DNA from 3 places in the Burkholderia sp. PU8-34 genome. Region 2 is predicted to be linked to each of the others. Evidence: predicted binding sites of a transcription regulator. Region 2 holds the regulator's gene; each other region holds the start of a gene.
What was found. Region 2 encodes FNR, which switches genes on or off when oxygen is low (the NO sensors DNR and NnrR bind a similar motif). Its sites were predicted from a motif close to TTGATNNNNATCAA; they were not measured.
Positions count from the first base shown of each region.

Region 1: ACV22Z_RS12600 (hemerythrin domain-containing protein) is a predicted target of FNR. The motif match lies at 7,272-7,285, and genes of this name have one in related genera.
Region 3: ACV22Z_RS03985 (universal stress protein) is a predicted target of FNR. The motif match lies at 5,677-5,690, and genes of this name have one in related genera.

Region 1 covers NZ_JBSAXC010000004.1:276,723-286,306, reverse strand. The annotation lists gene ACV22Z_RS12635 (universal stress protein) at 56-526, shown strand; gene ACV22Z_RS12630 (universal stress protein) at 595-1,428, opposite strand; gene ACV22Z_RS12625 (universal stress protein) at 1,425-1,925, opposite strand; gene ACV22Z_RS12620 (universal stress protein) at 2,017-2,856, opposite strand; gene ACV22Z_RS12615 (zinc-dependent alcohol dehydrogenase family protein) at 3,137-4,177, shown strand; gene ACV22Z_RS12610 (MBL fold metallo-hydrolase RNA specificity domain-containing protein) at 4,233-5,672, opposite strand; gene ACV22Z_RS12605 (NnrS family protein) at 5,937-7,130, shown strand; gene ACV22Z_RS12600 (hemerythrin domain-containing protein) at 7,421-7,993, shown strand; gene ACV22Z_RS12595 (aldo/keto reductase) at 8,055-9,035, opposite strand.
Region 2 covers NZ_JBSAXC010000031.1:5,758-15,341, reverse strand. The annotation lists gene ACV22Z_RS34965 (LysR family transcriptional regulator) at 1-28, shown strand, start outside; gene folE (GTP cyclohydrolase I FolE) at 140-769, shown strand; gene ACV22Z_RS34955 (SDR family oxidoreductase) at 770-1,573, shown strand; gene epsC (serine O-acetyltransferase EpsC) at 1,754-2,674, opposite strand; gene ACV22Z_RS34945 (hypothetical protein) at 2,826-3,059, opposite strand; gene ACV22Z_RS34940 (DUF3005 domain-containing protein) at 3,336-3,746, shown strand; gene ACV22Z_RS34935 (universal stress protein) at 4,411-4,878, shown strand; gene fnr (fumarate/nitrate reduction transcriptional regulator Fnr) at 5,151-5,897, shown strand; gene ACV22Z_RS34925 (LysR family transcriptional regulator ArgP) at 5,943-6,836, opposite strand; gene ACV22Z_RS34920 (LysE/ArgO family amino acid transporter) at 6,938-7,558, shown strand; partial or broken gene ACV22Z_RS34915 (aldo/keto reductase) at 7,685-7,951, shown strand; gene ACV22Z_RS34910 (hypothetical protein) at 8,069-8,401, opposite strand; gene ACV22Z_RS34905 (GNAT family N-acetyltransferase) at 8,488-9,126, opposite strand; gene ACV22Z_RS34900 (hypothetical protein) at 9,391-9,584, shown strand, end outside.
Region 3 covers NZ_JBSAXC010000001.1:865,818-875,401, reverse strand. The annotation lists gene ACV22Z_RS04015 (transglycosylase SLT domain-containing protein) at 1-209, opposite strand, end outside; gene ACV22Z_RS04010 (ABC transporter permease) at 460-1,272, opposite strand; gene ACV22Z_RS04005 (ABC transporter ATP-binding protein) at 1,269-2,294, opposite strand; gene ACV22Z_RS04000 (ABC transporter permease) at 2,291-3,469, opposite strand; gene osmF (glycine betaine ABC transporter substrate-binding protein OsmF) at 3,466-4,389, opposite strand; gene ACV22Z_RS03990 (2-hydroxyacid dehydrogenase) at 4,559-5,491, shown strand; gene ACV22Z_RS03985 (universal stress protein) at 5,774-6,253, shown strand; gene ACV22Z_RS03980 (pirin family protein) at 6,548-7,468, opposite strand; gene ACV22Z_RS03975 (OsmC family protein) at 7,528-7,929, opposite strand; gene ACV22Z_RS03970 (hypothetical protein) at 7,985-8,188, opposite strand; gene ACV22Z_RS03965 (methyl-accepting chemotaxis protein) at 8,700-9,584, opposite strand, start outside.

The DNA.
Region 1 (9,584 bases), on a different contig from region 2:
GGCCCAGACTGAGCTTCTCGTTCTGACCGGAACGGACGGGGAATCGGGAGGTGTGATGTACGAACGGATTTTCGCTGCGCTCGACGGCAGTCGATGCGCACGTCTTGCGCTCGACGAGGCAATCGGGCTTGCCCGCACGTCAGGCGGCCTGATTGTTGCCGTCTGCGTCGTGTCGGATGCCCTGCGGTTTGCGGATTTCGACAGCGGTTACGTCGATCAACGCGACTGGAACGGGCTCGACGCCGAAACCGCTGCCGCGGCGGTGGCCGATGCCGAGACAGCGTTCCGGTTGAGCCAGGTACGCGGCACCGCCCGCGCGATCGACGCATGTGGCGAAGACGTTTCGGTCGTGCTGGCCCGTGCGGCCGCCGAGTGCGATGCCGATCTGATCGTGATGGGAACGCACGGCCGGCACGGGATTCGCCGGGTCTTGCAGGGCAGCGTCGCGGAATCGCTGCTGCGCGCGGCCGAGCGGCCGGTCCTGCTCGTGCGGGATGGGCCAGGCAGGCACGTTCCGGCGCTGTGACTCGGAACACGGGGCGGCTGCACACAGCCGCCCATATACGGGGTCAATGCGCGGGGTCAATGCGCGGGTCAATGCGACATCAGCACCGGCACCGTCATGGCTTCGAGGATGGTTCGCGTGGCGCCGCCGAGCACACGCTCGTGCATCCGGGTGTGGCTGTAATTGCCCATGACGAGCAGATCGGCATGCAGGTCGCTCGCCCGATTAAGCAGCGTCGCACCCGTTCCGATGCCCGCTTCGCGCGGTGTCGTCGAAAAGGACGCGCGCACGCCGTGACGCTCGAGGTAAGCGGCAACATCGACGCCCGCCGGCGTCTTGTCCGGATCCGGATGCCCGCGCTGCACCGTTTCGACGGTAACGAAACGGGCGCGTTCCAGCAGCGGGAGCGCGTCGGCAACCGCGCGGGCAGCCTCCCGGCCACCGTCCCAGGCGACAAGAATATTCTCGCCAAGGCTGCGCACCAGCCCTGCGTACGGCACGACGATGGCAGGCCGTCCGCTGCCCATCACCACGTCGTCGACGAAATGACGTGCAATATACGTCAAGCGATCCTGAGGATCCGGCTGGCCGAGCACCAGCAGATCTGCGTGACGCGCATGCAGGATCGCGGTTTCGGTCGCGGGGCCGGCGGGCGCGCGCCACTCGACGCTGCGTCCCGCGCGTTCGGCCGCTTCGAGGAAGCGCTCCTCGGCCTGCTTCCGGCGCTCCTCGCACAAGCGTTCGTACACGGCGAGCTTCAGCGGTTCGTCCGGACGCCGCAACGGCTCGGCCAAGTCCTGGCAAACCACGTAGAGGCCGATCAGGTGCGCGTTCCAGCGTCCCGCGAGATCGAGTGCGAGATCGATGCGCGCATTGCAGCGCCGGCTGTCGTCGAGATGGACGAACAAGGTCTTGTAGCTCATGACGGTTCCTTTTCGGTCGAGGCTGCGGCTGTTTCGGCGGCATGCGACGGCGCGCCGTGCGCCGTAATCATCAGGACGGGGCGCGTCGCGCCGCGCAGCACACGTTCGGCGACGCTGCCCAGTACGAGGCGCCGGATGCCGCGTCGGCCGTGCGTTCCCATGACGATCAGATCGGCACCGGTCTGCCGGGCAACGATCAGGATGCGCTCCGCGACGTTTTCACCCGGATCGGTATCGACGATTTGCGGCGTTCCCGGCACGCCGTGGGCAGCCATGCGCTTCGCGGCGTCATCGGTGACGCGCAGTCCTTCCTCGCGGAACGCGTCGATCAGGATCGACGGATCGTAGCCGGCCACATCATAGGCGGGCACCAGAAAATCGATGACGTAGACGGGCGTCAACCGTGCACCGGACTCGGACGCGAGCGTCAGTGCGGCATCGAGTGCCTGGGACGATGTTTCGCTGCCGTCAAGTGCGACGAGGATATTCGAGTACATGGCGATTCCGTTGATCAGGATGGCATAGGTTCATCATCGGCGCGCATGCGAAGATCGCGCTGATCTGGATCAAGCGGCGCGCCCGGCTCGCTCAGTGCGACATCAGCACGGGCAGCGTCATCGACGCGAGAACGGTGCGTGTCGCGCCTCCCATCAGCAGCTCGCGCCAGCGCGTGTGCCCGTAGGCCCCCATCACGAGCAGATCGGCGCCGGTTTCGTATGCGCGTGACAACAACGTGTCACCGGCCGACTCATCGGAATCGCCGGCGACGTCGAGTACGTTGACGTCTCGCGCATGGCGGGCGAGCATCAGCGCCGCATCGGCGCCAGGTATGCGGATACCGGCCGCTTCGTCGCTGCCGTTGGTGACGGCGACGACGGTCGTGCGTTTCGCACGCTTGAGGAACGGCAGCGCGTCATGTGCGGCGCGCACGGCCTCCCGGCTGCCGTCCCAAGCGACGATCACGCGCTCGCCAATCGACCGGAATTCCCCGGCGTACGGCACGAACAGCACCGGGCGACCCGCGGACAGCACCAGGTTTTCCGGGAACTGGTCGTCGATGAACGTCTCGGGGTCGTTCGGGTCGCTCTGCCCGGCGATCACGAGATCGGCGTGGCGCGCATGATGCGGTACCACGCTGTTTGCGCGCGCGTCAGTCGAAATCCAGTTGGCGGACACTTTCGCGCGCATGGCTTCCGCATGAAACAGGCGCTCGAGCGCAGCTTGCCGTTCGTCGCGCCATTGACGATGTTCGCGGAAATAGTCGGCGGAACCGGCCATCACGTAAAACGAAGTCGGCTCAGGCGTATAGATCGCGAACACGCCGGTCAGATGTGCGTCGAATTGCCGCGCGAGCTGCAATGCCAATTCGAGGCGTGAATGTGCGTGGCGGCTCGTATCGAGGTGCACGACTATGCTCTTGTAGCTCATCGCGATCGCTCCGTCGACGGGAAATCCGTCGGTGCAACCCAGTCTACAAAGCAGGCTTCCCGCACGCTTGACTCAGATCAACGGCGCCTGCGCGCGGCGGCCGCACAGTGAGACGGCCGCGCTGCCGGGCACCGGCGTGCCGACGTTCGTCGTCAGGCCCGCGCCGGGGCAGTTGCGCACTCGAGACATGAACAGGCGCGTCTCGCCCGTCGCAGGGGATGGCGCGCGTTCCCGTCGTGAAAGAACGAAGGGGAAGCGCCCCTTCGCTGGAGAAAACGAAATGAGAGCACTCGTATTCCATGGCCCCGGCCGCAAGGCGCTCGAACAGCGACCGATGCCGGAGCTGCAGGCGCCGACTGACGCGATCGTCCGGATGACACGCACGACGATCTGCGGCACCGACCTGCACATCCTCAAGGGCGACGTGCCGACCTGCGAGCCCGGCCGCATCCTCGGTCATGAGGGCGTCGGCATCGTCGAGCGGGTCGGGGCGGCGGTCGACACGCTGAAGGCGGGCGATCACGTGCTGATTTCGTGCATCTCGTCGTGCGGCCGATGCGAGTACTGCCGACGTGGCCTGTATTCGCACTGCACGACGGGCGGCTGGATCCTCGGAAACCGGATCGACGGCACGCAGGCCGAGTTCGTGCGGATTCCGCACGCGCCGACGAGCCTGTACCGGATCCCGCCCGGTGCGGACGAGGACGCGCTCGTGATGCTGTCCGACATCCTGCCGACCGGATTCGAATGCGGCGTGCTGAACGGCAAGGTGCAACCGGGCTGCTCGGTCGCGATCGTCGGCGCCGGGCCGATCGGGCTCGCCGCGTTGCTGACCGCGCAGTTCTACTCGCCCGCACAGATCATCATGATCGACCCGGATCGCAACCGGCTCGACGTCGCACGGCGCTTCGGCGCGACCGACGGCATCGACGGCCGTGCCGGCGATCCGGTCGGCGAAGTGATGAAGCTGACCGATGGCGTCGGTGTCGATTGCGCGATCGAGGCGGTCGGTATCCCGGCGACGTTCGAAATGTGCACGTCGATCGTCGCGCCGGGCGGCGTGGTCGCGAACGTCGGCGTGCACGGCGTGAAGGCCGACCTGCACCTCGAAAAGCTGTGGGATCGCAATATCGCGATCACGACCCGGCTCGTCGACACGGTCAGCACGCCGATGCTGCTGAAAACCGTGCGATCGGGGCGACTCGATCCGAAGCAACTCATTACGCACCGTTTCTCGCTCGACGATGTCGACCGGGCGTACGACACGTTCAGTCACGCCGCGGACACGCATGCGCTGAAGGTGATCATCGAAGTGGCATGAATGCAGAGGGCAGGCCGCGGAGCGGGTGCTCGACACTTGCTTCGCGCGCCTGCCGTCAGGGTGACGGCGCTGCGGGTTCGTCGGCGTGTTCGTCCGCGTGCTCGTTTGCGTTTTCGCCTGTATCGGCCGCCTCGATCTCGTCGAGATCGACGGTCTGCCGATACGTCGGCACTTCGCATGCCCCATGCAGTCTTTCCTCGATACGCCGGCGCAACGCATCCGCGGCCGCAGGCTCGCCGTGGGTCACGAACGTCCGGACAGGGGGCCGCTGCATCGCGCCGAGCCACTGCAGGATTTCTTCGTAATCGGCATGCGCGGACAGCGTCGTGATGGATTCGACCTGCGCGCGCACCCGCACGTATTCGCCATGAATCTTCAGGGTCGGCTCGTGCGCGGCCAGCGCGGCGCCGCGCGTCCCCGCGGCCTGGTAACCGACGAGCGCGATCGTGTTCCGGGCATCGGGTGCGTAACGGCTCAGGTGATGCAGCACACGTCCGCCCGTCGCCATGCCGCTTCCGGCAATGATCACCATCGGGCCCCGATGCTCGGAAATGGCCTTCGATTGATCGACCGTGCGAGTCATCGTTGCCGCATGGCCAAGCGCATCGGCTTCCGACAGGGTCAGCCGATGCTCGAGGAGGTGATGGCGATAAACGGTGGTCACGTCCGACGCCATCGGGCTGTCGAGATACACGGGCATGCGCGCCATCCGACCGCTCGCCGTCAGGCGCGCGATGTAGTGCAGGATCTCCTGCGCGCGGCCGACGGTGAAGCAGGGGATCACGACCACGCCGCCGCGCGAGAACGTCTTCTCGAACAGCGCGGCAAGTTCGTTTTCGGGATCCGACTCGGGGTGCAGGCGATCGCCGTAGGTCGATTCGACGACCACGTAGTCCGCATGGGCCGGCGGCATCGGCGGCCGCATGATCGGGTCGTGGCGGCGGCCGAGGTCGCCGGAAAAGGCGAGCACCTTGTGATGCCAGTTCATGACGACGCTCGCCGCACCGAGAATGTGGCCGGCGGGGAGCAGGCGAAACGACAGCGCACTGCCCAATGCGATGCGCTCGTCGAACGCACACGGCGTGAACTGGCGCAGCACACGCAGCGTGTCGTCCGTTGTGTAGAGCGGCCTGGCCGGATGATGTTTCGAGTAGCCGTGGCGATTCGCGAAATCGGCTTCCTCCTCCTGCAGCCTGGCGCTGTCGCGCAACATGATCTCGCACAGTTCGGCGGTCGCCGCCGTGCAGTACACGGGGCCGCGGTAGCCGTCGCGTGCCAGCGCCGGAAGATAGCCGCTGTGATCGAGGTGCGCATGGGTGAGGACGACCGCATCCAGCGAGTCGGGAGGAACCGGCAGCGGGTTCCAGTTGCGCAGCCGCAGGTTCTTCGTCCCCTGGAAAAGGCCGCAATCCACCAGTACGCGTTGGTCGCCGTGCTCGACCAGGTACTTCGAGCCGGTGACGGTCTCTGTCGCGCCGAGGAAGGTCAGTTTCATCGTTCGCCTCACGGGGTATCACGAGATCGGTGGCTCGATTACACCGGATACGCGGGCCGCACGGTTGACGGAAATCACGGAGCGCTTCGATGTCGTGCACGTGTAGTGCACTTGAAATCGACCGCGAGCGGCAACATGCGGTAAGGGCGCTTGACCCAGATCATGCATTCGCACGATGCCACTGCGGGCCATATGGAATCCGGCCATATTCGATCGGAGCAGCGCTAGGATGAATCGCAGATCCATCCGCCGCTGGAGAGAAACATGAAGATCAGCGAACCGATCAGGGCGTCGTCGGCACCCGACACGCTACCGGTGCTGCAACTGGGGCTGCGGCCGTTCTATCTGGGCGGCGCCTTGTTCGGCAGCGTTGCATTGGCGGTCTGGCTCGCCGAATGGCACGGCGTGCCGGTTGCCGGACGCGCGGCGCCGCTATCAGGGCTGATGTGGCACGTGCACGAGATGATCTTCGGTTTCGTGGCAGCGATCGTCGTCGGCTTCCTGCTGACTGCCGTGCGCGCTTGGACTTCGCGCGAGACGTTGCGAGGCCCGTCGCTGGCCGCGCTCTGGCTGCTGTGGGCGGCAGGGCGGCTGTTGGTCTGGACCGGGCCGCAGACGGTTGCTGCCGTCGTCGACACGCTCTTCCTGCCGGTCACGGCAGTCGTGCTGCTGCGCGTGCTGATCTCCGTGAAGAACCGGCACAACGTGTTCCTGCCCGTGGCGCTCGCGTTGTTCGGTGGATTGAACGCGCTGTTTCACGGGTATGCCGCGACGGATCGAGTGGACCTCGCGCTGCGTACAGCGTATGCGGCGACGGGACTGGTCGTGTTCTTCGTCGCGGTAATTACCGGGCGCATCGTGCCGATGTTCACGATGAACGCGATTCCGGGTTTCACGGTCCGGCGCGTCCGGTTCGTCGATGCGAGTGCCGCCCCGGCGGTCGCGCTGACGTTGATCGCGGACGCGACAGGCGTTCCCGGCGCGATCCTGATCGCCGCTGCGTGCGCCACGGCGTTGCTGCACGTGGTCCGCATCATCGGGTGGCGGTCGTGGCGCGTCGGCAATCGGCCGATCATCTGGATCCTGCATGTGTCCAGCCTGTGGATTCCTGTCGGATTCGCGATGCTCGCGCTGTCGGCCGCGGGCGTCATGCCGCATTCGCTGGCGATTCACGTGCTGACCGTCGGGGCGATCGGCGGCGCGATCATGGCGATGATCACGCGCACCGCGCTTGGCCATACCGGACGAACCCTCGTTGCCGGGCCCTGGGAGCAGCTGTGCTATTGGCTGATGGTCGGTGCGGTCATCCTGCGGGCATTCGGGCCGCTCGTCCCGCGCGTTCCGTACGGATTCTGGCTCGACGCTTCCGGTGCCTGCTGGATCGTGGCGTTTGCTGCATACGCGATTCATTACCTCCCGTTTCTGATTTCGGCGAGGGCTGACGAACGTGCGGATTGACGTTCAACCCGGCAATGGCGGTTCAGAAGATACCCATGACCGCTCGCGACCCTGGCACCTTGTTCGGGCTCAATCGGGCAGTCGATGTATCGGCCGCGGCCGGAGGCGAATCGAGATGTGCCGATGCTGGCATGGTCTCTGTTGATGCAGGTCATGCGGGCCCGCGTCGCGCCCGCTATATTTTTTGCATGGACTCCGGAAAGCCTATGCTGAAGAACGGCGTATCGCGGGAGCCATGATCCGAACAACGCGGCCGTCGCTGCGCCGGGTTCACGCGTGAGAGGTTCGATATGAAAGCGCCGGAAGCGAGCGCCGTACAGTCCATCCTCAGGGAACACCAACAGCTCTCGACCATCATTTCGGGCATGCAGCGCTTCGTCGAACTGCTCGGCGGTGGCGTACAGACCCCTGGGTTGATGGTGCTTCGGGCGATGCTGTACTACATTCGCGAATTTCCCGAGCAAGTCCATCATCCCAAGGAGGATCGCTATCTTTTTGCGCGTCTATGGCATCGTGCCTACGACCTCGACAGAACCCTCGCCGATCTCGAGGAGCAACACGTTCAAGGCGAAGCGCTGGTGCGAAACATCGAACACGCATTGACCCGATACGAACTGGCCGGCGAGTCGGCGCTTCCGGCGTTGCGCGCGATGGTAGACGACTATGCTGCGTTCTACCGAAATCACATGCGCGTGGAAGAAGAGGTGATACTGCCTGCCGCAAGGAGATGGCTGACGGAGCAGGACTGGAACGAAGTCAGCGAGGCGTTCGGCGCAAACCGCGATCCGTTCACCGGCGTTGAAGCCGAGGAGGATCTCGGCCACCTGTTTTCACTGATCGCCAACACCATTCCGCAAGCGTAAATCCGGGGTCTCGCCGGGCGCGACAGGGTGCGACGCGCGCCACCGCTGACGTGCGTGCGGCTTACTCGTGCCCCGCTACCGCGTGCGGCATGTACGGCCCTTCGAGCGCCGCGATTTCTTCCGCGCTCAGCTCGAGCGAGAGCGCCGCAACGGCGTCGTCGAGATGCTGAGCCTTCGACGCCCCGATGATCGGCGCGGTCACGCCGGACTTCTGCAGCAGCCACGCCAGCGCCACCTGCGCGCGCGGCACGTTGCGCTGGCGTGCGATCGTCGCGACGGCTTCGACGATCGCGCGATCGTTGTCCGCATACGCTTCATAGAGCGTCTTGCCGTAGACGTCGCTCTGCAGTCGCTCGCTCGACGCATCCCAGTCGCGCGTGAGCCGGCCGCGCGCGAGCGGGCTCCACGGCAGCACCGCAATGCCCTGGTCGGCGCACAGCGGCAGCATCTCGCGCTCTTCCTCGCGATACAGCAGGTTCAAGTGATCCTGCATGCTGACGAACTGCGTCCATCCATTCAGCTTCGACGTGTAGAGCGCCTTGCTGAATTGCCACGCATGCATCGACGACGCGCCGATATAGCGCGCCTTGCCGGCCTTCACGACGTCGTGCAGCGCTTCGAGCGTTTCCTCGATCGGCGTGTGATAGTCCCAGCGATGGATCTGGTAGAGATCGACGTAGTCGGTGCCGAGACGCTTCAGGCTATGGTCGATCTCGGTGAGGATCGCCTTGCGCGACAGGCCTGCGCCGTTCGGGCCGGGACGCATCCGGTTGAACACCTTGGTCGCGATCACGACGTCGTCGCGCTTCGCGAAGTCGCGCAGCGCGCGGCCGACGATTTCCTCCGACGTGCCGTCCGAGTACATGTTGGCGGTGTCGAAGAAGTTGATGCCGGCATCGAGCGCCTGGCGGATGAACGGACGGCTCGCCGCTTCGTCGAGCGTCCACGGATGCGTACCGCGGTCGGGGACGCCGTAAGTCATGCAGCCGAGACACAGACGCGAAACCTGCAGCCCTGTCGAACCGAGCCTGACATATTCCATTGCTGTTGCTCCTTGCGATTTTCCGGTTGGGGGTGCGTCGCACGCGCGGTGCGGCGGGCCTTCGCAAGTGTATTACCGAGCGGAAAAACGTGCTGGACACTGCCGCGCCCGGATGCGACGGGCGGCACTCCCACACGCTCGGCACGCGTGGCGACACGGTGACATGGATGCGACTTGGGATCTTGCGGCAGCACGAACAGAAGCCGTGCAGATAAAGTCACGGGTCGATGAAGGCAAGGATCCGCGAGCGCTGAAAGCTGAGCAACGTGCCGCTCACGAAACGCCGGAGCGCGCGAAGTGGCGGCAGGCTGTCACCGATGGAGGATGCCTGGGGCAAGAACAGTGCTGCGCGACAGCCGCACTGGAGCGAGCGTACTTTCCGGGATCATGTTTCTTCATTGTTTCCGGTCTGTCTCAAGCCGTACGTTACCTTGTTGGAAGCGTGTCAAACCGGAGGCGTGTGTCCGGTAGGCAACCGCCGGGCACGGCATTGCTGCTCGCGAAGCCACTGCATCCGCGGATGCTGATTCAAGACGGTGCAAAGGCTGC
Region 2 (9,584 bases):
CGACGAGCAGGATGAGTGGCCGAAGTAACGTGTCGTCGTGCGGAGAGCCCGACCGCGCGTCACGCACGACCCGCGAAAGCATGAAACAATGCTTCCGATCCGCGCCGCCGCAGGCGGCCGTACTCGATGGAGCGAATACATGGGTAAAAAATCCTCGCGGCCCGAACCGGCCGCGTCCCGGCCGAGCCGCTCGGAGGCCGAAGAAGCCGTCCGGGTGCTGCTGCGCTGGGCCGGCGACGATCCGGCGCGCGAAGGCCTCGTCGACACCCCGGCGCGCGTCGTGCGCGCATATGAGGAGTTCTTCTCCGGCTACACGATCGAACCGCGCGACATCCTCGCGCGCACGTTCAGCGAGGTCGACGGCTACGACGAGATGATCGTGCTGAAGGACATTCGCTTCGAGAGCTACTGCGAACACCACATGGTGCCGATCATCGGCCGCGCGCACGTCGCGTATCTGCCGAATCACCGCGTCGTCGGCATCTCGAAGCTCGCGCGGCTCGTCGATGCATTCGCGAAGCGCCTGCAGATCCAGGAAAAGATGACCGTGCAGATCGCCGACACGCTGTTCGACGTGCTGCAGCCGAAAGGCGTCGGCGTGATTCTCGAAGCCGCGCATCAATGCATCTCGACGCGCGGCATCCACAAGCCGGGCGTCGAGATGGTCACGTCACGCATGCTCGGCACGTTCCGCACCGATCCGTCGACGCGGCGCGAATTCCTGTCGATCGTCGCGAATCCTTCTTCAGTGAACCTGACGAATACGTAAATGGTGGCTACGAAGCAAACGGCGGATGCGCCCGTGGTACTCGTGACCGGCGCCGCGCGCCGGGCAGGGCGCGCATTCGCCGAGTATTTCGCCGCACAGGGCTACCGCACCGCGATTCACTACGACCGCTCGGCCGATGCCGCGCACGCGGCTGCCGACGCGATCGCCGAACGCGGGCCGGATTCGGCGGCGCTGCAGGCAGATCTGTCCGATGCGGCACAGATCACCGCGCTGATCGATGGCGTCTTTGCGCGCTTCGGCCGCCTCGACGTGCTGGTCAACAACGCGTCGGTGTTCTGGCAGGACCACTTCCCGAGCTTCGATCTCGCGGCGTTCGACCAGGCGTGGGCCGTCAATTGCCGCGCGCCGATCCTGCTCACGCGTGCGTTCTACGAGCGCGCACGCGCGGCGGGCAAGCAAGGCGTCGTCGTGAACGTGGTCGACCAGAAGATCAAGGAGAACTTCCACCGCGACCATTTCAGCTACACGGTCGCGAAGGCAGCGCTCGGCAACCTGACGCAGATGCTCGCGCTGTCGGCCGCGCCGGTGCTGCGCGTGAACGCTGTGTTTCCGGGCCTGATGCTGCCGAGCGACGACCAGACCCAGGCCGACTTCGAACATGCGAGCCGAGCATCGACGCCGCTCGCGCGCATCGCAGGCCCCGACGACGTCGCACGCGCGATCCTGCTGCTGACGGGCGGCGCCTACAACGGCGTCGATTTCGTCGTCGATGCGGGGCAGAACCTGATCCGCGTCGATCAGGACGTGCTGTACAAGCACCGTTCGCCGACGGGCAGCCGCTGACGCCAGCGCTTCGGGCTTCGGGCTTCGGGCTTCGGGCTTCGGGCTTCGGGCTTCGGGCTTCGGGCTTCGGGCTTCGGGCTTCGGGCTTCAGGCTTCAGGCTTCAGGCTTCGAGCTTCGGCAACACAACAGCGCGATCGCGATACGGCGCACATCACGCGCCGTATCCGCCTGCTCGACCGTTACGGTTTCTCAGCGCGGTCGCCTTCGCGCGCCTTGCTCTGCGCGACGCTGGTGCCCGGCGGCACGCTGTGCGTGAGCCACACGTTGCCGCCGATCACCGAGCCGCGGCCGATCGTCACGCGGCCGAGAATCGTCGCGCCTGCGTAAATCACCACGTCGTCCTCGACGATCGGGTGGCGCGCATTGCCCTTCACGAGCGCGCCGTCGCCGTCGGCCGGGAAGCTCTTCGCGCCGAGCGTGACGGCCTGGTAGACGCGCACGCGCTCGCCGATGATTGCCGTCTCGCCGATCACCACGCCGGTGCCGTGGTCGATGAAGAAGCTCGGCCCGATCTGCGCGCCCGGGTGGATGTCGATGCCGGTGGCCGAATGCGCGATTTCGTTGATGAAGCGCGCGAGCAGCGGCACGCCGAGCCGGTGCAGCGCGTGCGCGAGCCGATGGTGCATCATCGCCAGCACGCCGGGGTAGCACAGCAGGATTTCGGTGATGTGCTGCGCGGCCGGGTCGCCCGCATACGCGGCCTGGATGTCGCTGACGAGCAACGCGCGGATCGCCGGCAACTGGGTGCCGAATTCGCGCGCGATGCCGAACGCGCGTTCCTCGAGATCGGGAAGCGGCGTGTCCGCGTGTTCGGGCAGGAACGTCAACGCGCGGCGGATCTGTTCGGACAGGATGCGCAGCGTGCTTTCGAGCGTATGGCCGACGTAATAGTCGACACTTTCGTCTGTCAAATCCGGCGCGCCGTAGTGCGTCGGGAACATCGACGCGCGCAGGCCGGTGACGATCTTGCATATCGCATCCCGGGACGGAAGTTCACGGATGCCGCGCGGATGGCGCGTGCGGTGCAGTTCCTCGCGCGACTCGCGCAAACCGGCAACGATCTCTTCGAGGCCCCACTGACGCGAAAACGATTTCGACATATCCAAAAGCAGGCGGCCTGCGCTTGACGCACACGACCGCAAATAAAAGTGACGGGTTTGCCAAGATTACCGCGTTTTTCGACCGGGGGCCGTTCGCGGCGGATCGGCCGAACGGTCAACGTCGGGCCAACGTCGGCGTACGCCGTCCGCGTCAGATCGTGACGCTGCTCGCGTCGATCCAGCGCACTGCCCAGTCGCGCGCGTGCGCGATTGCGGCGCCTTCGTCGTGGAACTGGAGTTCCGACGGAAAGAAACGATTCGCGACGAGTTCCCCGTCGCTCGATCGGGAGATCACGACGTAGGGTTTGAACGAACCGTCGCTGGCGCGCGCAGGCGCGCAGTTCAACAGATAACCGCGATGCGTGAAGGCCGATGTCGCTTGCATGAGTCCGCCACCTTAAATCCCTTGTTTCTTGTTGACGTCCCGTCTGTTAAGGGTGCTGGCGCCCTGGTGCGGGCGGAAGCGGCGATACTGCGTCCCCTGTCGCCCCTTCGTCGGAAAAGAATCATACTCTGTAGAAAACGCCTCTTCTAGCTGAAATAAATCACGACAAATCAGCGCGCGCGGCGCGGCCGCGGCGATCGCCCGCACGCCTTTTCCCGTCGTGTCCGGAACGGGACTTGCTTCGATCCGGAGAGCTTCGCCGCCAGGAGATTCGCGATGGAATCGTCTGCACAAACGCGGTCCGCGCATCCGCGCAGCATCGAGTTGTACAACGAGGACACGCACGACAGCACCGTCGACACCGACGGCAAGAACCGCGAAGCGGCACGCCTCGCGCGAGGTGAACCGATCTCGCCCGATCAGGTGACGACCAGCAATGCGTCGCTCGACAACGCGATGCCCGAATCCACGGACGGCATCGCCGGCTACGACAGCAGGCCAGGCGGCAATCATCCTGCGTTCGCGCTGCGCACCGGCTACGTGATGATCGAAAAAGGCTTCGATGCGCCGCCCCCGGTCGGCGACGAGATGCTCGGCGTGGTGCACCGGATGTACGGCAGAGAGCATTGGCCCGGCCACTCGCGACGGCCTGAACGCGTATTCGAGCTGACAACTGTGCCGCGCTAGCCGCGGCGTTTGAAGCGATCGTTCGTAAGGCGGCGTTCGCGCGGTGCCCTGCGCAGGCAACGCGCGAACGCAAGCGTCCCTGATCGCACTTCGTCCGCTGCAGCAGACGCTTTGCACAATCGCGCAGCGGCTCGACCGTCGTTTCGCGTCGCCGGCCTCGTGTCCCGAAACCGAGGCCCCGGCCCAAGCATCGTGACGCGCAACGAATCGCGTCACACCGTGTCAACTCAACGGTTCGTTCCGCCCGCGGCATTCCGCATTCGTTCTCTGGCGCAACCACTCCACCGGCGCGGCCGGCAAACCCTGCGCGCTGCCCCGCGATCGAAATCCGCACATCGCTTGACCGAAATCACGGCACGTTTCATCAATTTCGCTTCAATGACGAAGAACGGTCATCGTCGATCAGACCGACGCGTCGACGCGTACGCGCCGTGCACGTAGCGCCACGCGAAGCAGACAACCGCAGCGCTACCGGTGGCGCACGTGGTACGTCCGTGCATCCGCGGGATGTAGCGCCTGCTCTGCCGCAACCGATGCCCGAATCGCGACGCATGCCTTCTCCGCACTGCAAGGTCGCCGGCATTCGTTTACTCTGCCTCGCAGCAGTGAGCCGCTCAACTGGCCATTCGGCCAGCTTCTTTTCAACCCGCCTCTCGGAGACACTATGTACAAGCGTATCCTGGTTGCCGTCGACGGCAGCGACACTTCCCGCCACGCGTTCGATGCCGCGCTTGCGCTCGCGCAGTCGCACGGCGCGGAACTGCAGCCGTTCTACGTCGTCGAGAATGCCGCGATCTACTACAACGTGCCCGGCTACGATCCCTCAGTGCTGCGCGATCAGCTTCTCGCACAGGGCAACGACCTCGCCAAGGAATTCGCGCAGCGGATGCAGGCGGCCGGCGTGAAGGGTGAAGCGAAGCTTGCCGAAGCGTCGTCGCTCGCCGATGTGTCGTCGCTGATCCTCGACGGCGCGAACGCATTCGGCGCCGACCTGCTCGTGCTCGGCACGCACGGCCGCCGCGGCTTCCGCCGGCTCGTGCTCGGCAGCATTGCCGAGCAATGCGTACGGCACGCATCACTGCCCGTGCTGCTGATTCCGGCAGCCGCGCACGCCGACGAGCAAGCGGGCTAAGCGGCATCCGGCTCGGGCTCGGGCTCGGGCTCGGGCTCGGGCTCGGGCTCGGGCTCCGACTCCGACTCCGACTCCGGCTCAAGCTCAGGCTCAGGCTCAGGCTCAGGCTCGGCGGGCGGCAGGCGGCGGGCGGCGGGCGCCGCCAGCAGTCGGTGCGGGCCGCCGGAAATATGCGCGACGGGGGTGCGACGGATCGCGACGTTTTGTCACCCGACAGCGGCAACTTGCGGTGGGACAATGATTCCGTCGATTCAACGCCGGAGAAGATAACCATGTTGACGCCCGTCGCCACTCGCGCTGCCACCCCGCCTCATGTCGGCAGTTGGGCTCCCCGCCAGGCCGCGCACTGCTCGTCGTGCGCAATGCGCCACTTGTGCATGCCGCAGGGCCTGGCACCCGAAGCACTCAGCCGCCTCGAATCGGTCATCTGCGCCGCACGCGCGGTCAAGCGCGGCGAAGCGCTGTTCCGCGAAGGCGACGCATTCGACAACCTGTATGCGGTGCGTTCGGGTTCGCTGAAGACCGTCGCGACGCGTCACGACGGCCGCGAGCAGGTCACCGGCCTGCATCTCGCGGGCGAAGCGCTCGGCCTCGACGGCATTTGCGACGACACGCATCCGCGCACCGCGGTCGCGCTCGAAGACAGCTCCGTCTGCGTGATCCCGTACAGCGCGCTCAAGGCGCTTTGCTCCGAAGCAGGCACGATGCAGTTGCGCATGCACAAGCTGATGAGCGAGCAGATCGTGCGCGAAACGTCGCAGACGATGCTGCTCGGTTCGCTGAACGCCGAAGAGCGCGTGGCGGCATTCCTGCTCGACGTATCGTCGCGCTACCTGAAGCGCGGCTATTCGCCGACGGAATTCAATCTGCGGATGACGCGCGAGGATATCGGCAGCTACCTCGGCATGACGCTCGAAACGGTCAGCCGCACGCTGTCGAAATTCCAGAAGCGCGGCCTGATCGAGATGCACGGGCGCCTCGTGCACATCGTCGATTTCGACGGCCTGCATCACCTCTGATGCGCAGTCCGGCGCGCGCGACACGCGCGCCGCCGGCCGCCCCCGTCAATCGAGAAACAACGCGGCGCGCGCCTTGAGCGCCGCGCTGAAATCGTCGAGCCAGCCGATCGACAGACGCCAGCTCTGCCAGTACAGGTCGATGTCGACCGTGCGTCCCGCCGACATGTCGATGAGTTCGCCCGCCGCCAGCTGGCGGTCGACCATCCGGTCCGGGCACATCCCCCATCCCAACCCCGTCTCGCATGCGCGCAGATAGCCGGCAACGTGCGGTATCCAGTGCTGCGGCGGATCGAGATCCGCGCGCGTCACGCGCCGGATGAAGCGTGCCTGCAACCCGTCCTTCGGATTGAACATCACGCACGGCGCGCGGCGCAGCGAATCGCGATTGATCCCCGCGCTGAAATAGCGCGCATGAAATTCCGGCGAACACACGGCGCGATAGTGGATGCGCCCGAGCCGCGTCGAGCGGCAGCCCTGGATCGGCTCCGCCTGCGCGGTCACCGCGCCCTGCACGCTGCCGTCGCGGATCCGCGCCGCCGTGTAGTCCTGGTCGTCGATCACGAGATCGAGCAGCGTCTCGCGCTCCGCGCAGAACGGCCCCACCGCGTCGATGAACCACGTCGCGACGCTGTCGTCGTTGACCGCGACGCGCAGCGTCGGCCAGTCTGCCGCGAGCGCGCCGGGCAACGCGGGCATCCGGCCGGACAGCTCCGCCTCGAGGAGCTGCACGCGCTCGGTGTGGCGGCACAGCAGCGCGCCGGACGTCGTCGCGACGCACGGCTGCCCGCGCTTCACGAGCACGCTGCCGACCCGTTCCTCGAGCAGTTTCACGCGCTGTGACACCGCCGACGGCGTGACGTTCAGCTCCTTCGCCGCGCGCTCGAACGAGCCGTGCCGGATCACGGCCGCAAGGGCATCGAGCAATGCATAGTCGAGCATCAGTTTTCCTTAATCCGCATTAGACAATTTAGCTTTTCTTAGCTCCGCCGACCCTGCAGACTAGCGCTACCCGAAACATCCGTCTACTGCTCGCAATCATCATGAACTGGATCGCTTTTTCGCACGGCGCGGCACTTTGCGCGTCGCTCATCGTCACCATCGGCGCGCAGAATGCCTTCGTGCTGCGCCAGGGCATCATGCGCTCGCACGTCGGCAAGATCGTGCTGCTCTGCGCGCTGTCCGACATGATCCTGATCGGCGCCGGCGTCGGCGGCGCGTCGGTGCTCGTCGAACGCTATCCGACCTTCGTCCACGCGGTGCTGTACGTCGGCCTCGCGTATCTCGCGTGGTTCGGCCTCAGTGCGCTGCGCCGCGCGCTGAAGCCCGGCCATGCGACGCTCGACGTCCGCGGCGACGCGGTCGCGCCGCCGCAGCAAGGCGCGCTTGCGATCGTGCTGATGACGCTCGCGTTCACGTGGCTCAACCCGCACGTCTATCTCGATACGTTCCTGCTGATCGGCACGGCTGGCGCACGCGAGCCGGAAGGCGCGCGGCTCGCGTTCGCGATCGGCGCGATGACCGTCAGCATCGTGTGGTTTCTCGGCCTCGGTTACGGCGCGCGGATGCTCGCGCCGTGGTTCCGCCGCGCGGTCGCCTGGCGTGTGCTCGACGGCGCGATCGGCAGCATGGTGCTGTTCATGGCGGCCGTGCAGTTGCGGTGACGCCGTTCAGAAATGCGCTCCAGATCGATCCTGGCCACGCCGAACAGTCTCACAACAGACGGTTCCTCCGTTATCTGCTGCAAAACGTCCATCTTCCCGGCGCTGCGTCGCGAGCACGAAATGAACCGATCGGAGAAAATGTCCCGGTTCCGTCGGCGGCGTCGGAACCGCTCGATGCGCGCCGCCGTCTCAACCGGGATCGACGCCGTTTCGGCCAAGCACGACACTCAACCTGCCGCGATCGCGCTCGCGTGGCAGATCGCGCGGCCGAGCATCACCGCACCGATCGCCAGCGCGACGTCGCTCGCGCAACTGGCGCTGCTCGGCGACGCGATCCGCATCCGGCTCGATCAGGACGACATTCGGCAGATCGACGAGGCCAGCGCGACCTGACGCGACGTGCCCGGAGGCCGGGCACGATCGCGCACTGTCACAACTACGGATTCCGAATCAGTCGACGATACCCCGGCAATGTCGCCAGGCCGATCGACGTCTTCCCGACACGCACTGTCAGACGGTGCGCACAAGGTCAGGATTCAGCTCGATGTGCAGCACCACGAGCCAGCGGCGTGGACAGGTATCGGCAATCTTCGGCAGGTCCTCGTCGTCTGCTGCGCACTGCGAGCCGATGCAGCCCTTCTCGACCGCGTGGCGCCATGCATTTCGCGCGTCGATCAGCAGCCAATAGCTGACCAGCGCACAGGTCATCGAGCTGAAGACGAGCGTCTCCAGCATCGTCAGGTCGGATCCGACCTGCTCTGCCACGTACGCAAATGCGAACGTCAGGAGTTCGTTGATCGCGATTGTGACGAGCACGACCTTCATCCAGCCGCGCACCCGCATCGCCGCCTTCCGCCGCGCATCGTCATGCGGGCCGCCGGCCTCCGGTCTGTCATCACGACGCGGTGCATTGCGCATACGGTCGTGCCTCATGCGGCAAAGCGGACGAAACGCGCGCTCGGCAGCGCGATCTGGTGCGTCCACGCGGCCAGTGTGCGCGCGACGACCGGCGCCTTGCTGAGAATTGCGCTGTCGTAGCGCTTGCCGGCAAAGTGCACGATGTCGACGATACGGAATCCTTGACGGCGATAGAACGCGACAAGGTGCTCCGCCGGATACGGCGTGTCGAGTGCGAGCTCCGCATAGCCGCGCGTCGACGCCCAGTACTCCGCAAACGCCAGCAGCGATTTGCCGATGCCGCGGTTCTGCCACGACGGATCGATCGCGAGCTGGCGGATCGACGCGACGTCGTGCCGATGGTAATGGCCGCAGGCCGACGCGGCGTCCTGCGCGTAAAGCGTCATCGTGCCGATCATGTTCCCGTCGCTGACCACCACATAGCAGTCGCCCGCCTGCGCGCGCCGCCGCGTGACCGCCTCATCCTGATCGACGCAAGTGCAATTCAACCCCATCATGCCGAGACGCGCGAACGCGCGATGCAGCATCGTCGTGAGCTGCTCGTACGAATCTTGCGCCGGATCGAAGCGCCTCAACACCACGTTGCCGATGCGTCGCTTGACGCTCGAGAAAGGCGTGTGCGGTGCGATCACCGCGCGTTGCTTCGACATGACATCACTCCAGGGTTCCTGAGTTACCCGAAGTCTAGGGTTGGCCTATGGGCGTCACAAGAAAAAATGTCGTAAAGAATTGCGCTGCCAGCGCGCATATATCGCGCGTTTACACGGGCGACTGCGGGATTTACGCCATTTCTATCCGGATCGCTTTATAAGTTGAATGCGCGTGTCCGTTCCGATGAACAACACATGAACCGTACGCGAACCGCGCGTCCGGAATCCGCATTGCCGTACGCAACAGACATCCTGGGGAGCACCATGAAGCACATCCTGGAAGACCTGCAGGCCCTGATCGGCTCGCGCAAGATCGTGCCCCTCCACGGCCCGCGTGCAGAAACGGCGCGCAGCGTCGTGATGCGCGTCACGCTCGATGCGCGGCATGCGACGCCGTTGCGTCAGGCACTGATCCGCGACTGCGCGGGCCAACCCTGGACGATACGGGTGACGCCGCT
Region 3 (9,584 bases), on a different contig from region 2:
GCGATGCCGAATTTCTTCGACAGGTACGCCGTGATGCGGCGGTTCTCTGCGTTAGGCTGATTGAGCGCGTCCGGTGCGGAGGCGGCCGATGCGACAGAGGCGTCGATCGCCACTGCCGCGGACGCTGGTTGCGCAGGCATCTGTTGCGCCGACGCTTGGTTCGCGGTGCAGAGCAAAAGCATGATCAGCCAGGGAAGCCGTCGTCGCATGGTCCAGGGTGGGGAACGGAAGGCGCACAGTATATCGGCCATTCGCGCACGAGCGGTCGAATGCATCCACCGTCGAAAGATATTTGACGGTTGTGTCGCAGGCAACATGTAAGCATGGGAGCGGGCGTGCCGGGCACACGAGGTGCGGAGCGACAGGGGCGCGATGTCGATGCGTCGGCACCGGTCGGCGTCATGATCGATTGCCGATTTCGATTGCCTGACGCCGCATACGGGCCGGCGGGCATGCCGCTCACTGCGTCGTCGCATCCGCCGCCGCGCGCCGGCCTCGGCTCGCGGCCTGTGCGGCGAGGCCGATCGCATCGCTGACCAGCACCGCGAGCAGCCCGACGATGATCCCGCCCTGCAGCACGAACGCGGTGTTCGCGGTCTGCAGCCCGGCGATGATCACGTCGCCGAGCCCGCGCGCGGCGACGGTCGAGCCGATCGTCGCGGTGCCGAGATTGATCACGACCGCGAGCCGGATCCCGTTGACGATCACCGGCAGCGCGAGCGGCAGCTCGACCGACGTCAGCTGCTGCCAGCCGCTCATCCCCATCCCGCGCGCGGCGTCGACGACGTCGCGCGGCACGTCCTCGATGCCCGCGATCGTGCTCTCGAAAATCGGTAGCAGCCCGTACAAAACAAGCGCGATCAGCACCGGCTCGACGCCGAAGCCGACCGCGGGCACCGCGAGCGCGAGCACGGCGACCGGCGGAAACGTCTGGCCGATGTTGACGATGCTGCGCGCGACCGGCAGGAAATCCGCGCCCGCGGGCCGCGTGACCGCGATGCCGGCCGCGACTGCGACGAGCGTGCCGATCAGGCTCGACACGGCGACCGTGCCGAGATGCGCGAGCGTGAGATCGAGCAGGCTCGCGCGATCGTAGATGACGGGCGCGCCGTTGTCCGCGAACGGCGCGAACCAGCCTTGCAGCCAGAGCGGACGGAACAGCAGCACGAGCAGCAGCGCGAGCGCGGCCAGGCGTGCGGCTGCGGACAGCAGCTTCCGTGGCGCGGCCGAAGGCAGTCCCGGCGCGACGGCTGCCGTATCGCGCGTCGTCATCCGGGCCGCCTCGCATGCGCGCGAATCGCGTCGAGCGTGATGCGGCGCGTGATTCGGTCCGTGGTTCGGCTCGTGGCCTGCTCTGTGACGATGCTGTCCTGCGGGCCGGCGCGGCCTGCTGCGGCGCGCGGCGAAGTGTTACCGCCGTCGCCGTCGTCGACCGGCAGCGCATCGACGCCGCGCCACAGCATTTCCGAGATCGCATCGCGCAGCGTGCGCGTTGCGGCGACCGGCGGGCCGTCCGCGGCGCCGGGCTCGGCGACGTCGCCGACCGGCGTCAGCGCGAGCAGGCGCAGCGGCCGGTCGACGCCCGCGACGAGCTGCTCGACGACGCCCGCCGCCGGCTGCCCGAGGATCTCGGCGGGCGGTGCGACCTGCAGCAGCCGGCCGCCGTCCATCACCGCGATCGTGTCGCCGAGCTTCAGCGCTTCCTCGATGTCGTGCGTGACGAGCACGACCGTGATCCCGAGGCGGCGCTGCAGCGCGAGCAGGTCGTCCTGCGCCTTGCCGCGGATGATCGGGTCGAGCGCGCCGAACGGCTCGTCCATCAGCAGCATCGCCGGTTCGGCCGCGAGCGCGCGCGCGACGCCCACGCGCTGCTGCTGGCCGCCCGACAGTTCGTGCGGCAGCTTGTCCGCGAATTCGTCCGGCGCGAGGTTGAAGAGGTCGAGCAATTCGCGCACGCGTGCGTCGATGCGCGCCGCCGGCCAGCCGAGCAGGCGCGGCACCGTCGCGATGTTGCGCGCGACGTTCCAGTGCGGAAACAGCCCGTGGCCCTGGATCACGTAGCCGATCCCGCGGCGCAACTGCTCGGGTGGCACGCTCGCGGTGTCGACGCCGTCGATGCGGACCGTGCCCGCGCTGGGCGCGATCAGCCGGTTGATCATCCGCAGCAGCGTCGACTTGCCGCTGCCCGATGCGCCGACGAGCGCGGTGATCGTGCCGCGCGGCATCGTCAGCGACACGTCGTCGACGGCGATGACGTCGCCGAACCGCTTGCCGAGGCGTTCGATCTCGATCATGCGGTGCGTCCTTTCGCGAGCGTGGTCGCGGCTTCGAACACGACCGCGGCCATCAGTGCGAGCGCGATCGTCGGGATCGCGCCGAGCAGCACGAGGTCGGCGGCCGATTGTCCGATGCCCTGGAAGATGAACGTGCCGAACCCGCCGCCGCCGATCAGCGCGGCCACCGCGGTCAGGCCGATGTTCTGCACGAGCACGATGCGCACGCCGCTCAGGATCACCGGCAGCGCGAGCACGAGGTCGACCCGCAGCAGGCGCTGCGCGGCGGTCATCCCCATCGCGCGCGCCGCTTCCGTCACCTGGGGCGGCACCTGCTGCAGGCCGACGACGACGCTCGACGCGATCGGCAGCAGCGAATACAGGAACAGCGCGAGCGCGGCCGGCGCGACGCCGATCCCGCGCACGCCGAGCGCCGCCGCGAGCGGCACGTGCGCGGCCAGCATCCCGAGCGGCGCCATCATCAGCCCGTACATCGCGATGCTCGGAATCGTCTGCACGACATTGAGAACCGGCATCACGGCCGCCCGCACCGCGGCGGCGCGCGCACACGCAATGCCGAGCGGCACGCCCGCGACCAGCGCCGCCGCGACCGAGCCGCCCGCGAGCGCGACGTGCCGGCCGGCCTCGCGCCAGAAATCGTCGCTGCGCACCGCGTATTCGCGCATCACGGACAGCCCGTCCCACCAGCCGGTCGAAAGCGGCACCGCGACCGCCGCAACCGCGAGCGCCAGCGCGGCGAGGCGCCGCCACGGGCCGAACGCGAGCCGCGCGAGCGCATCGGCGACCAGCACGGCCCACGCGAACAGCAGCAGCCACACGGCGGCGGCGGGCGACACGCGCGCGAGCGCGTCGTCGGCTGCGACCAGGTGCGTGGCCGCCGCGCCGACCGCGTAGCCGAGCGTCGCGAGCAGCGCGCAGCCGGCGGCGAGCCGCGCTGCGGGCCGGCGTGCCGTCATCGTCCACAGCGCGGCGGCGAGCCACAGCGCGGCGAGCGCGCTCGCCTGCACGCCCGGCAGCGCGTGCAGCAGCGGCAGCCCGGCGCCTGCCGCGATCCGGTTCGGGCGCAGCACGACGAATGGCGTGAACAGCACCGCGCCGATCGTCAGCAGGCCGATGAGCACGCCGACCTTGTCGGGCGCCAGTCGTCGCGCGGAGCCCGCCGCGCGTGCGGTCATTTCACGAAGCCCTTTGCTTTCAGGTATTGCGTGGCGACGCCCGCGGCGGGTTCGCCGTTGATCTGGATGCGCGCGTTGAGCGTCTGCAGCGTCTTCAGGTCGAGGCTCGCGAACACCGGCTTCAGGTAGTCGGCGATCTGCGGGTGCGCCTTCAGCACCGCTTCGCGGATCACGGGCGTCGGCGCATAGACGGGCTGCACGTGCTTGTCGTCGTCGAGCACCGCGAGGCCGCTCGCGGCAATTCCGCCGTCGGTGCCGTAGACCATCGCCGCGTTCACGCCGTCGGTCTGGTTCGCGGCGGCCTTGATCGTCGCCGCCGTGTCGCCGCCGGACAGCACGACGAGCTGGTCGGGCTTCAGCTTGAAGCCGTACGTCTTCTCGAACGACGGCAGCGCGGACGCGCTGTTGACGAATTCGGCCGACGCCGCGAGCTTCACCTTGCCGCCGCCCGCGACCCACTTGCCGAAATCGGAGAACGTCTTCAGGTGCTGCGACTGCGCGAGCGGCGCGAGCACCGCGACGCCCCACGTATTGTTCGCGGGCGACGGCGTGAGCCACACGAGGTGGTTCGCCGCGTAGTCGAGCCTTTTCGCCGTGTCGTACGCCTGCGCGGCGTTCTTCCACGCAGGATCGTCGGCCTTGTTGAAGAAGAACGCGGCGTTGCCCGTGTACTCGGGGTAGATGTCGATCTCGCCGCTGACGAGCGCCTTGCGCACGATCGGCGTCGCGCCGAGCGCGATCTTTTCGGTGACGGGAATGCCGTGGGCCTTCAGCACCTGTGCGATGAGGTTGCCGAGCAGGTTGCCCTCGGTGTCGATCTTCGACGACACCACGACGGCGTCGGCGGCGTGCGCGCCGGGCGCCGCGATGGCGGCGGCGAACGCGAGACCCAGCATCCGGGCGGGCAGGGCGAGCTTCATAGGGGCAACCTCGAGGAACAGGGGAGCGTACGCCGAAACTTACTTGACTGAGTCTGCTTTGGCAAACCGCGGGCGACGGCGTGCCCCCGGCGGGTGTGGGGGATAACCCGCATGCCGTTCGCGGTCTTGTTACACTGCGACCCATTCCCGCCACGCGGAATTGCCCACCATGAAGCCCGAACTGCTGGTCCTCATCGCATTGCGCGACGGCGCGCATCGCCAGATCGCCGCGTCGTTCGACGTGCGCTACGCGCCGACTCCCGATGAACGCGAGCGCGCGATCGCCGACCACGGCGGCACGATACGCGCGGTGCTCACCAACGGCAGCACGGGCCTCACCGCTGCCGAAATCGACCGGATGCCGAACCTCGCCTTCGTCAGTGCGCTCGGCGCGGGCTATGAGCAGATCGACGTCGCGCATGCGAAGGCGCGCGGCGTGGTCGTCGCGACCGGCGCGGGCACCAACGACGATTGCGTCGCCGATCATGCGTTCGCGCTGCTGCTCGCGGCGGTGCGCGGCGTGGTGCGGCTCGACGGCCAGACCCGCGCGGGCATCTGGCGCGACGCGGTGCCGATGCCGCCGAACGTGTCCGGCAAGAAGCTCGGCATCGTCGGGCTCGGCAAGATCGGCGAGAAGTTCGCGCGCCGCGCGGCCGGCTTCGATCTCGAGATCGGCTATCACAACCGCACGCCGAAGGACGCCGTGCCGTATCGCTACTTCGACCGGCTCGACGCGCTCGCGCAGTGGGCCGACTTCCTCGTCGTCGCGACGCCGGGCGGCGCGGGCACGCGGCACCTGATCGATCGCGCGGTGCTCGATGCGCTCGGCCCGCACGGTTTTCTCGTCAACGTGTCGCGCGGCAGCGTCGTCGATACGGCCGCGCTCGCCGATGCGCTGCGCGCAGGCCGCCTCGCGGGCGCGGGGCTCGACGTGTACGAAGGCGAACCGCAGCCGCCGCAGGCGCTGGTCGAACTCGACACTGTCGTGCTGACGCCGCACATGGCCGGCTGGTCGCCCGAAGCGTTCGACCGCTCGGTGCAGCAGTTCCTCGACAACGCGGCGCGGCATTTCGCGGGGCGGGCGGTGCTGACACCGGTTTGAGTGCGCGCGCGGGGCGGGCGGTGATGACGCCGGTTTGAGTGCGCGCGGGGCCGGCGATGTTGACATCCGTCTGAACGCGACCGTGCGCGGGGGGGTGCGGCGGAGCATTCGCGTGCCCGTCCCGCGCCCGTCCAACGGTACGCCGACGCATGCGGCAGTTCGCCACGCGGCCCCCCTCCCCACGCTTGACCGGCATCAACGTTTATCCCGTGCAACCGCCGATGATGGTGCTGAAGCCGCGCGCAACCAGAATGCGCGGCAATCTACCCAGCGGAGGTTTGCATGTACAAGAAGATCATGGTGGCCGTGGACGGCAGCACGTCGTCGAAGCAGGCGCTCGATGAAGCGGTGAAGATGGCCAAGGCCAGCGGCGCCAGCATCGTCGCGGTTTATGTCGTCGACCAGTCGGTGTTGTTCACGTATGCGGGACGCGTCGATCCGCATACGCTGCTCGAGGAGATCCGCCGCGACGGCGCGGACGTGCTGCGCGACGTCGAGCAAACCCTCGCTGGCGCGGCAGTGAACGGCAAAACGGAACTCGTCGGCACGGACAGCATCGGCGAGGACATCGCGGAACGCCTGCAGCGCTATGTCGACGAGCATGCAATCGACCTCGCCGTGGTCGGCACGCACGGGCGGCGCGGCATCCGGCGTATGGTGATCGGCAGCGTCGCGGAGCGCTTCGTGCGCGGATCGAACTGCCCGGTCCTGCTCGTGCGCAGCGACGACGTGCCTGCTGCTGCGGCAGCAGAAGCAGCCTAGCCACGCAGCCCCTTCGGGGGCGCGCGACGTCGACACGTATCGGTTCGACGTGCGACGCGCGCGTTCCCGGCGCCGGGCCGCTGACGGGCGGCCCGGTGCCCGCCATCTTCCAGCCATCTCCCGCCGACACGGCTCGGCGCCACCCATCCCAGCTCCCCGCGAGCGCACAAACAATGCTCACCCCGCGTCAACTGGTGCGATTCACACGCGTTCCGCGATAATTCAGCGTCCCGCCCGAGCGGCAGGCCGTCGCTTCACGCGAACCCGGCCCGCACGATCGCGCGGCGCGCCCGCTTACTTCCACGCCGGCGGCAGAGCGGGCGCCTCCATGCGCGGGGACGATGCGCCTTTCACGTCGTCGAACACACGGTGCGTGTTCCATGCGTCGACCGCGGCGACCATTTCCGCCGGGTTTCTCGCGACGAAGTTCCACCAGATCAGCAATTCTTCGTCGAACGGCTCGCCGCCCAGCACAATGAACCGGGCGGCGGCGTCCGTCTTCAGTTCGAGCCGATCGCGTCCGGTGCCGAGATAGAGCAGGACGTCCGGTTCGAGCGCCGCGCCGTCGACGGATACGTCGCCCGTCAGCGCGAAGACCGCGTATTCGAACGCCGGATCGAGCGGCATCTCGACACGGGCAGCGCCGTCGGACGCGAAATCCAGCCCGACCATCGGCGAATACACCTGCGCGGGCGACGTGCGATCGAACGCGGTGCCGGCCAGCACGGTGATCGTGAATCCGTCTTCGCGAAGAACGGGCAGGTTCCGGTAGTTTTCGAACGCGGGCGCGCGATCGCGATGCGCGTCCGGAAGCGCGATCCACAGCTGCACCGCATGAAAACGCCCGCCGGGCGGCAAGGTGTCCTCGGTATGCGCGATGCCGCGCCCGGCCGTCATCAGGTTGACTTCGCCGGGCCGGATCACCTGCTCGTAGCCGAGGCTGTCGCGATGCAGCACCGATCCTTCGATCATCCACGTGAACGTCTGCAGGCCGATGTGCGGGTGCGGGCCCACGTGCATGCCGACGTCGCCGGAGAGTGCGACGGGGCCGGCGTGGTCCAGGAAGCACCATGCGCCGACTGTTTTCCGGTGCCGGTTGGGCAGCGCGCGATGGATCGGCAGCGCACCGACTTCCGCGGCGCGCGCCGGGTATCGTTCGACGGCCAGCGGGCCGGGTTCGGATGATGCCGACGGGGCGTCGACGTGCGTGTCCATGTCGTGAACTTCCTGTGATCGTGGCGTGAGGTGAGGATTCGATGTCGTGAAGGCCGATGTCACGCGGTCAGGCGGCTGTCGATGTCGACGTCGCCGGTGAGCAGCCGGTGAATCGGGCATGCGTTCGCGATTTCCAGCAGCCGGCTGCGTTGCTCGGCCGTCAGGTCGCCGGTCAGCGTGATGTCGCGCGCGATCTTCGTCGGCGAGCCCGGGCGCTCATCGGTGATCGTGAGGCGCACGTCGATGCCGGCGAGCGGAAGCTCCTTGCGCTGCGCGTACATCGCGACGGTAATCGCGGTGCAGGAGCCGAGTGCGGACAGCAGGAGGTCGTGCGGATCCGGGCCGCTGTCGGTGCCGCCGAGCCGGGCCGGCACGTCGCTGCGCCATTCGTGGGCGCCGGTCGTCAGCGTGACCTGGTAGCGGATCGCACCGAGATGGGCGACGACGGTCGAATTTGCCATGAAGAATCCTGTTGAACGAGAAAGCGGGGGAATCGGGCCGGCGGGATACCGCGGATCAGTGGTCGTTGATCCGGACGACGGCGTAGCCGGCATCATCGAACGCGACGAAAAACTCCTCGGCGAATAGCCACGAATCGACCTGGACCCTCTGGCTCGCCTGGTCGACCTGAACCTTGGCGTCCGGGTCGACGGTCCGGATCTGATGCGCGATGTCTTGTGCCGCTGCGCCATCGATGGCGTGGTCGAGCAGAAATTCCATGATGTGCTCCCGATCGAATGCGAATGTCAGTCTGCCTGCGTGCGCGACAGACGTGCCGCGCAACCTGATCGCAACCTTACAACGGCGTGACGGCGTACGGTAGCCGGCGCGCGCGGAACGGACTGTCGCTCGCCGCGCAACAAAGCGCGCGAATGCAGTCCGCATCGCCTGCAACTCGTCAGTCGAGCTGCGCGGCGGCCGGGGCGGGCCGCTGCGTGCAGCGATTATTTCGGAGAGCCGTGCCAACAGGCAGGGGGCAAAGGTGCAGGAATGGGCGGCGGATTGTGCAATCTGCCGGGGTGGACTGGCGTTCTGTGCTGTGGTGCGGGCGGAACGGCAGCGCGCGGACGGACTGGCGCGCAACGGATCGACTAAGCGTCCGCGCTACGGTCCGCGCAACGGTTCGCGCTACGGTTCGCGCTACGGTCGGCGCTACGGTTCGCGCAACGGTCCGCGCAACAGTCCGGACCAGCGCCGGACGGCCGCGCGGGGGCGACGTGCTATCGCCCGCTCAAGCGCTGTAGCCGATCCGCACGACGCCCCATTGCTGTCCGCTGACGATGATGGGCGCCGAAACGTCCTTCATCAGCGCGAAGTTGCCGTTGCCCATGTCGCGCCGATAGGTCTGCAGCAGGAACGGCTTGGTGTGCGAGACGGAGGTGAGCGCCGTCCGATCCTTGTAGATCCGGCGGTTCCGACAGTTTGCCGCGTTCCAGACGGGGTCCGTGCGTTGGGGCAGCGAGAACTTCCGGTTGTGGGTCGGCAGGTAGCAATGTCTGTCGAAGCAGGCGCAATAGACAATGCGCTCGTCGATGTCGAGCACCGGCTCCTGGAGGGCGGGCAGCACGCGATCGGTGAAGGCCGTGAAGCGCGTCACGAACTGCTGCGGATCGGTGCCGGGAACCGGCACGTAGTTCGTGTCGAAGAGCGCGTCGAGCGCGATATCGCCGTGCTCGACGGCACGCTCGAACAGTTTGCCGATCGCGACCGCCGTTTTCTGCGCGGTGTCGATAAAGCGTGTGTCGGGCGACTCGATGCCGGTCGCGGCCGTGAGTTCGATCAGTGTCTCGGAGACGGAGAGCAGGTTGCCGAGCCGGTCCTTGGCCTGCGAGAAGTTGTCGCTCGAGTCCTCGACGCCGGAGGCCATTTCGCCAACCTGTTCCTCGAGGCGGTGGCACTGCGTCTCGATCTCGCCCGTGAGCGATGCGATCTGCTCGGCCTCGCCGGCGAGTTCGGTGATCGCGTGGCCCGTCGAGTGGACAACCTCGCCGATCGTGCGCGTGCCCTCGCGCACGCGATGGGCGCGCGCGGCGTTTTCGGTCCCCTCGGCGATCAGGTGCTCGGCCTGCTCGGCAAGGCGCGCGAGGGTGGTCTCGATCTGGGCCGTCGCCTGCCC